2 regions of the Piscinibacter sp. PDB1-1 genome follow, and region 2 is predicted to be linked to the other one. Evidence: predicted binding sites of a transcription regulator. Region 2 holds the regulator's gene; the other holds the start of a gene.
The links. The regulator HrcA, encoded in region 2, represses chaperone genes, less so after heat shock. The targets are predictions, from matches to a motif close to TTAGCACTCNNNNNNNNNGAGTGCTAA.
Positions count from the first base shown of each region.

Region 1: a site for HrcA is predicted at 1,573-1,599, ahead of groES (co-chaperone GroES). Genes of this name have one in related genera too.

Region 1 is NZ_JBWVZJ010000002.1:472,562-476,770, forward strand. Features, by position in the region: gene coaE (dephospho-CoA kinase) at 1-517, shown strand, start outside; gene zapD (cell division protein ZapD) at 514-1,269, shown strand; gene AC1KAR_RS13920 (DNA gyrase inhibitor YacG) at 1,266-1,475, shown strand; gene groES (co-chaperone GroES) at 1,707-1,997, shown strand; gene groL (chaperonin GroEL) at 2,048-3,697, shown strand; gene AC1KAR_RS13935 (hypothetical protein) at 3,790-4,209, opposite strand, start outside.
Region 2 is NZ_JBWVZJ010000001.1:1,398,969-1,403,177, forward strand. Features, by position in the region: gene AC1KAR_RS06360 (NTP/NDP exchange transporter) at 1-831, opposite strand, end outside; gene AC1KAR_RS06365 (amidohydrolase family protein) at 949-1,812, opposite strand; tRNA gene AC1KAR_RS06370 (tRNA-Ile) at 1,871-1,947, opposite strand; gene hrcA (heat-inducible transcriptional repressor HrcA) at 1,980-2,996, opposite strand; gene AC1KAR_RS06380 (NAD kinase) at 3,067-3,945, shown strand; gene recN (DNA repair protein RecN) at 3,998-4,209, shown strand, end outside.

The DNA of each region.
Region 1 (4,209 bases), on a different contig from region 2:
GACCCACCCCGGCGGTGCGGCCATCGATGCCATTCGCGCCACGTTCGGGCCCGAATCGATCGATGCATCAGGCGCGCTCGACCGCGCGCGCATGCGAGAGATGGTGTTTTCGGACCCGTCTGCGAAGGCTCGGCTAGAAGCCATTCTTCACCCCATGATCGGCACCGAGTGCGATCGGCAAGCCATCGCCGCCGCCGGTCGCCCTGTGGTGTTCGATGTGCCGCTGCTCGTGGAGTCGACACATTGGCGCACACGCGTCGACCGCGTTGTGGTCGTCGATTGCAGCGTCGACGTGCAGATTGAGCGCGTTGTGGCGCGGTCAGGCTGGACGCGTGAAGCGGTCGCGTCGGTGATCGCTCAGCAGGCCAGCAGGCAGCTACGGCGAAAGTCCGCCGATGCGGTCATCTTCAATGAACGATTGACCCTGGAACATTTGCGCCTCGAAGTGGTCAAGCTGTGGATGTCCTGGACGCGTGTGGAACAATCGCGCCGGTCGAGCGGAGCCGCCTCATCTTGATCCTGTACGAGTACCCCTTCAATGAAAGCATCCGCACCATGCTGCGGCTCGAGCATCTGTTCGACCGCCTCGGTCGCCTGATGCCTCGAGACGAAACGGTCGACCACCATTACGCGCTGGCGACCATGTTCGAGATCATGGACGTCGCCTCGCGCGCCGACCTGAAGTCCGACCTGCTCAAAGACCTCGAGCGCCAGCGCGCCCAGCTCAATGGCTATCGCGGCAACCCTTCCATCTCTGATCAGGCGCTCGATCAGGTGCTCGGCACGATCGACCACGCTTTCAAGGGCCTGAACGATCTCCCAGGCAAAGCCGGCCACACCCTCACCAGCAACGAGTGGCTGATGAGCATTCGCAGCCGCATCAGCATTCCTGGTGGCACCTGCGAGTTCGACCTCCCCGCGTACTACGCGTGGCAGCAGCAGGCTGCGGCACGCCGCCGCAGTGACCTGAACCAATGGGTCTCGACGCTCATGCCCCTGGCAGAGGCGCTCAAGGTTCTGCTGAGCCTGGTGCGCGACTCGGGCGCGCCGCACAAGGTCGTTACGCAAGGAGGTCAGTTCCAGCAAAGCCTGCCGGCGGGACGTGTGTTTCATCTCTTGCGCCTGCGCATCGATCCAGAACGCCAACTCATCCCCGAGATCAGCGGTCACCGCCTGATGGTGCTGGTGCGCCTGATGCGCCAGGACGCCGAGGGCCGGCTCAAGCCAGCCGGTGTAGACACCAGCTTCGAGCTGACCCTCTGTTCATGAACCGAGCGCCCACACCAGCCCGCCCACGCATCGTCGCCTGCCCTACATGCCGCGGCGACAGCGTCTATTCGCCCGAGAACCCATTCCGCCCGTTTTGCAGCGAGCGCTGCAAGAACGTGGATTTCGGAGCCTGGGCGGCCGAAGGCTACCGCCTGGGGGCAACCCCGCCGCGAGCCAACAGCGACGAAGACGGCAGCACGGACTGATATTCCCCGGTCGCCGGCAGCCACCCCGCTGGCATCAAGACCCACCTGGCCGCGAGGGCCTCTTGAAAGCGGTCGGCCGAACCCTATAATCAGACTGCTAGCACTCGTGCAGATCGAGTGCTAATTGCAGTCAGGCCGCGTGAGCGACCTCGCCGCACAGAAAAGTGAATGAGCGCAAACTTTCGCTCATCCTTCCCAGAAGATTGGTTTTTGAGTCATCAAGGAGATGCTATGAAACTTCGTCCGTTGCACGATCGCGTGATCGTCAAGCGCCTGGAACAAGAAACCAAAACCGCCTCGGGCATCGTCATCCCCGACGCCGCTGCCGAGAAGCCGGACCAAGGTGAAGTGCTCGCCGTCGGTACCGGCAAGCGCAACGAAAAGGGCGACTTCGTGGCCCTGAACGTCAAGGTGGGCGATCGCGTCCTGTTCGGCAAGTACAGCGGCCAGACCGTCAAGGTCGACGGCGACGAACTGCTGGTGATGCGCGAGGAAGACCTCTTCGCCGTGGTCGAGAAGTAAACCCTCTTCTCCCTGCACCTCATACCCAACTCATTTCGGAGAGATAGAACATGGCAGCAAAAGACGTGGTCTTCGGCGGTGAAGCCCGTGCCCGCATGGTCGAAGGCGTGAACATCCTCGCCAACGCCGTCAAGGTGACCCTGGGCCCCAAGGGCCGCAACGTGGTGCTCGAGCGCTCCTTCGGCGCCCCCACCGTGACCAAGGACGGTGTGTCCGTGGCCAAGGAGATCGAGCTCAAGGACAAGCTCCAGAACATGGGCGCGCAAATGGTCAAGGAAGTTGCTTCCAAGACCAGCGACAACGCCGGTGACGGCACCACCACCGCCACCGTGCTGGCCCAGGCCATCGTGCGCGAAGGCATGAAGTACGTGGCCGCCGGCATGAACCCGATGGACCTGAAGCGCGGCATCGACAAGGCGGTCACCGCCCTGGTCGAGCAGCTGAAGAAGGCCTCGAAGGCCACCACCACCTCCAAGGAAATCGCACAAGTCGGCTCGATCTCGGCCAACAGCGATGAGTCGATCGGCAAGATCATTGCCGACGCGATGGACAAGGTTGGCAAGGAAGGCGTGATCACCGTCGAAGACGGCAAGTCGCTCGACAGCGAACTCGAAGTCGTCGAAGGCATGCAGTTCGACCGCGGCTACCTGTCGCCCTACTTCATCAACAACCCCGAGAAGCAAGCCGCACTGCTGGACAACCCCTTCGTGCTGCTCTACGACAAGAAGGTCAGCAACATCCGTGACCTGCTGCCCACGCTGGAGCAAGTCGCCAAGGCGGGCCGTCCGCTGCTGATCATTGCCGAAGAAGTCGAAGGCGAAGCGCTGGCGACCCTGGTGGTCAACACCATCCGCGGCATCCTGAAGGTCGTGGCCGTCAAGGCGCCTGGCTTCGGCGACCGCCGCAAGGCCATGCTGGAAGACATCGCCATCTTGACGGGCGGCAAGGTCATCGCTGAAGAAGTCGGCCTGACGCTCGAGAAGGTCACGCTGGCCGACCTCGGCCAAGCCAAGCGCGTCGAAGTGGGCAAGGAAAACACCACCATCATCGACGGCGCCGGTGCTGCGGGCGACATCGAAGCCCGCGTGAAGCAAATCCGCGTGCAGATCGAAGAAGCGACCAGCGACTACGACCGCGAGAAGCTGCAAGAGCGCGTGGCCAAGCTGGCTGGCGGTGTTGCCGTGATCAAGGTTGGCGCTGCCACCGAAGTCGAAATGAAGGAAAAGAAGGCTCGCGTGGAAGACGCGCTGCACGCCACCCGCGCTGCCGTTGAAGAAGGCATCGTGGCTGGCGGTGGCGTGGCGCTGCTGCGTGCCCGCCAGACCGCTGGCACCATCAAGGGCGACAACGCTGATCAGGAAGCCGGCATCAAGCTGATCCTGCGCGCCATCGAAGCCCCGCTGCGCGAGATCGTCGGCAACGCCGGCGGCGAGCCGAGCGTGGTCATCAACAAGGTGCTGGACGGCAAGGGCAACTTCGGTTTCAACGCCGCCAACGACACCTATGGCGACATGATCGAAATGGGCATCCTCGACCCGACCAAGGTGACCCGCACGGCGCTGCAAAACGCCGCTTCGGTCGCTTCGCTGATGCTGACCACCGAGTGCATGGTCGCCGAGTCCCCGAAGGACGACGCACCGGCTGCCGGCGGTGGCATGGGCGGTATGGGTGGCATGGGCGGTATGGGCATGGACATGTAAGTCCAGGCCGATCTCGCAAGAGAAACGCCACATGCGAAAGGGCTGCTTCGGCAGCCCTTTTTCTTTGGCGCTGCCGAGCCCCCCGGCGAAAGCTACGCGACCTGCCGCATCCGCACACCCGGCAGGCGCTGCATCGACCGGCGATCCCGCACATCCAAAGGGTCGTCTGGTGCGACCACGATGTGGCTTGCGCGCCGGATCACGCGATCGTCCGCGCACGGCTCACTGGGCCGCAACTGGGCGTACGGCACGCACACGTCGATGCGCCGCAGGTTGGCCACTTCTGCGTAGGGTGCACTCTCGAACACGAGTTGCTGGAGACCGGCCGCGCCGCTTCGCACCTGTGCGATGACGTCGGGGCGAGGATCGCTTGCGCGCGTACGTGCAAACCGGAACAGGTAGCCGCCCGCTTCATCCGTACGGGCCGCACCCAGATCTTCGCGGAGCCCGCTTCCTGTGTACGCGCCACCGGACTGCTCGGCGGCTGTGCGTGTGTACTTCTGAAAGTACAG
Region 2 (4,209 bases):
CTGCTCTTGCGCCGTCTCGCGCACGATGCGCCCGAGGATGTACTCGCCCGACGCGTTCACCCAGTTCAGGAACAGAATCACCATCGCAATGCCCAGCAGATAGCGGTTGCCGAACACCACGGCAAACGGGCTGCGCCCACCAATCTTGGCAGCGGCCTCGGCAGCATCCAACGGCTGGTTGGCCGCGCCGCGCTTGCGGGCGAGCTGGTCGATGAGATTGAACAGCACGAGGCTCGCCGCCAGCACCGCCGAGCCGATCAGCATCAGCGGGCGCACGCCGACCGCATGGATGAGCGAGCCCGAGATGAAGGCGCCGAACACCGCGCCGACCGACGCGCCGAAGGCAATCAGCGCAAACAGGCGCTTGCCCGACTCGGTGGTGTAGAGGTCGTTGCAGAAGGCCCAGAACTGGGCGATGACCATCAGGCTGAAGATGCCCAGCCACAAGAAGAACGCCAGCGCCACGTTGGCGCCCTGGCCGCTGAGTACATAGAAGCCGATCGGGCACGCCACGAAAAACAACGTGACCACATTGATGAGGGTGCGGCGGTTCATGTGCTTGGCGAGCGCCCCGTAGAGCGGCACGATCACCACCAGCAAGGCCGCCTGCGCCGCCATCGCGTAGCTCTTGACCTCGGCCCCGTGCGGCAACGCGAGGATGAGCGCCTCGCGCACCGGCTTCATCACGTAGTAGGCCGAAAGAATCAGGAACACATTGAGCGCCAGCAGCACAACCTGCAGGCCTTCGCCCTCGCGCACGTCGGCAAACAGGCGGAGAAAGCGTTCGAGCGGGCTGCGAGGAGGTTGCGGCGGCGGAGCAGAGGGCGACATCGGGCGGGCAAGGAAAATGCCCAACGGCGAAGGGCTCCGCGCCGACTGTACGGGGCATCCTGCCCCCGCTGCAAGCGCGTGCAATGTCGGCGCGCACAGCGCGCGAGCCTGGGCGGCTCAGGGTGCAGCCGGCAACCCGAACAGCGCGGCGCCGTTGTCCCAGGCAATGCGGCGCGCGGCGGCGGGTGGCAGATCACCCAGCCAGACTCGGGCTTCGCGCATCAGGCTTTCGTAGTCGCCCCAGCGGCTGTTGGTCCAGGTGTCCGACCCGACGAGAAAGCGCTCGGACCGCTCCATCAGCAGGGCTCGCCACGCCGGGCTCAGGCGACCGTCTTCGACTGTCAAGCCCGGCCGGTACGAGAGCTCGCCATACAGATCCGGATGCTTGGACATCAGCGCCCGGACGCGCTCGACCGGCACGCCACCGATGCCAGTGTGCGCCCAGATCATCGTGACCTTCGGCGCATGGGCGTAGAGCTTCTCGACCGCCACGTCATCCACATGCGCCAACACCACGAGCTTGCGCTCCTGCGCGAGTTGCATCAGTCGCCTGGCGGTCGGGCCATCGGCGTGCGCACTGTCATACAGGTGAAACTCGCCCAGCCCCCGATACGGCCCCGCCTCGGTGCCAGCCGCCAGTTCGCGCATCACCATCTCGACGATGCTCGGATCGGTGGGCCAGCCGGTGTAGTCGGCCCGGTCTCGGTAAAGGCGCACGAAGGGCACCACCGTCACACCGGCCTTCTTCGTTGCATCGCCTGCCGCGGCAAGCGCCTTCGTGCCGTCATTCGGCCGGCTGTTCGCCACGATCGCACGCACGCCACTGCGCTGCATGCGGCCGAGCACATCGGCCAGCGGGTACGGCGTGGCGGCCTCGACGTTGTAGTGCAGGTGCGCGTCGAACAAAGGGCCGGTGTAGGGCGCGCCTCGTGAAGATTGCGCCCCTGCAGGGCCGACTCCACAACCCAGCGCGAGCACCATACACGCTGCAAGAACCCGCCGACGCGTCGTCACCATGCCTGCGCCCCAAGAGATGTGCTGGTAGGCCGTGTTGGACTTGAACCAACGACCAAAGGATTATGAGTCCTCTGCTCTAACCAACTGAGCTAACGGCCCGAAGGGGTTGGATTGTAGGGAGCGGGCGGGCGCTACTTCACGCTCAACGCATTGCTGACGAGGCGCGAGGTGATGTCGACGATCTGGATCATGCGGTCGTAGGCCATGCGCGTGGGCCCGATCACGCCCAGCGTGCCGACGACCTGGCCGTTCACTTCATACGGGGCCGACACGACCGACAGCTCTTCGAAGGGCACGACCATGCTCTCGCCGCCGATGTAGATGCGCACGCCTTCGGCACGGCTGCTCACGTCGAGCAGGCGCATGAGTTGCGTCTTCTGCTCGAAGAGGTCGAACAGCTTGCGCAGGCTGCTCATGTCGCTCGAGAAATCACGCACGGTGAGCAGGTTGCGCTCGCCTGAGATCACGACCTGCTCTTCTTCGGCCACCGCATCGGCGCCAGCCTGCACGGCCGCCTGCATCAGCGTGGCGATCTCGCCGCGCAAGGTATCGACCTCGTTCTTCAGGCGCTCGCGCACCTCGTCGAGGGTGAGGCCGGCGTACTGCACGGTGAGGTAATTGCTGGCTTCAACGAGTTGACTCTGGGTGTAGTCCTGCGCTGTGAGGATGACGCGGTTCTGCACGTCGCCATCGGGCGTGACGAGGATCACCAGGATGCGCCGTTCGGACAGGCGCAGGAACTCGATATGGTGAAACACGCCCACCTTGCGCGGAGCCGTGACCACGCCGACGAAGCTGGAGAGGCTGGACAGCAGTTGTGCCGCGTTGGCGATCACGCGCTGGGGCTGATCGGGCTGCAGTTGCGTCTCGATTGGTCGGTGGGCCGTGCTCAGGTCGAGCGGCTGCGCCGTGAGCATGGTGTCGACGAAGAGCCGGTAGCCGCGCGCCGTGGGGATGCGCCCGGCGCTGGTGTGGGGGCTGGCGATGAGGCCGAGCTCTTCGAGATCGGCCATCACGTTGCGGATGGTGGCGGGCGAAAGATCGAGCCCGGACGCGCGCGAAAGCGTGCGCGAACCGACGGGTTGGCCGTCGGCGATGTAGCGCTCCACGAGCGCTTTGAGCAGGGTTCTGGCGCGGTCGTCCAACATGGTTTTCATTGTAGGCCGCAGGGGCGTCCTGACCCCGTTCGTTCACAGTCGCTGTGGTGTAATCCGCCGCATGCCTTCACGCTTTCGACACGCTGCTCTCGTTGGCAAGTACCAGGCCCGAGGCATCCGCGGGGTGCTCGAAGAGGTCGCACATTTTCTGGTTCGACAAGGCATGGAGGTCTCGCTCGAACGCGAGACTGCGCTGAATACCGGCATCTCTGATTTCCACTGGCTGAGCACCACCGAACTCGGCAAGAACTGCGACATGGCGGTGGTCGTCGGTGGCGACGGCACCATGCTCGGATTTGCTCGCCAGCTCGCGCGCTTCAACCTGCCGATGGTGGGTATCAACCAGGGCCGCCTGGGCTTCATCACCGATGTGCCGATTGGCGAACACGCGGAGGCGCTGGCGCCGATCATTCACGGTGACTACGAAGAAGAACACCGCACCATGCTCGAAGGCAATGTGCTGCGTGACGATCAGAAGATCTTCGACGGCTTTGCCCTGAACGACGTGGTGGTGAGCCGCAATGCGACGGCGAGCATGATCGAGGTGAAGGTCGACATCGGTTCCGAGTTCGTGGCCAATGTGCGCGCCGACGGCGTGATCATCGCCTCGCCCACCGGCTCGACGGCCTATGCCTTGTCGGCAGGCGGGCCGATCCTGCACCCGGGCATCGGCGGCTGGTTGCTGGTGCCCATTGCGCCGCATGATCTGTCCAACCGCCCCATCGTGCTGCCCGATCACCTGGAGATCACGCTCGAAGTGGTGACGGGCCGCGACGCGAGCGTCAACTTCGACATGCAGAGCCTGGCGAGCCTGTTGCCGGGCGACCGCATCGTGATCCGCCGCTCGGGGCACCAGGTTCGGTTCCTGCACCCACGCGGCTGGAGCTACTACGCCACCTTGCGGCGCAAATTGCACTGGAATTCTGGAGTGACCGGGTGATGTCGCCCACATCGTTTCATGCATTCCCCACGAGGGGGTGGAGGCCGCAGACATGCTGAGGCGCCTGGGGCTGCGCGATTTCGTGATCGTGACTGCACTTGAAGTCGAACTCGCCACGGGCTTCTCGGTGCTGACGGGCGAGACGGGTGCCGGCAAGTCCATCCTGATCGACGCGTTGCAGCTTGCGCTCGGCAGCCGGGGCGATGCCGGCGTGGTGCGAGAAGGCGCCGCGCGGGCAGAGATCACGGCCGAGTTCGACACACC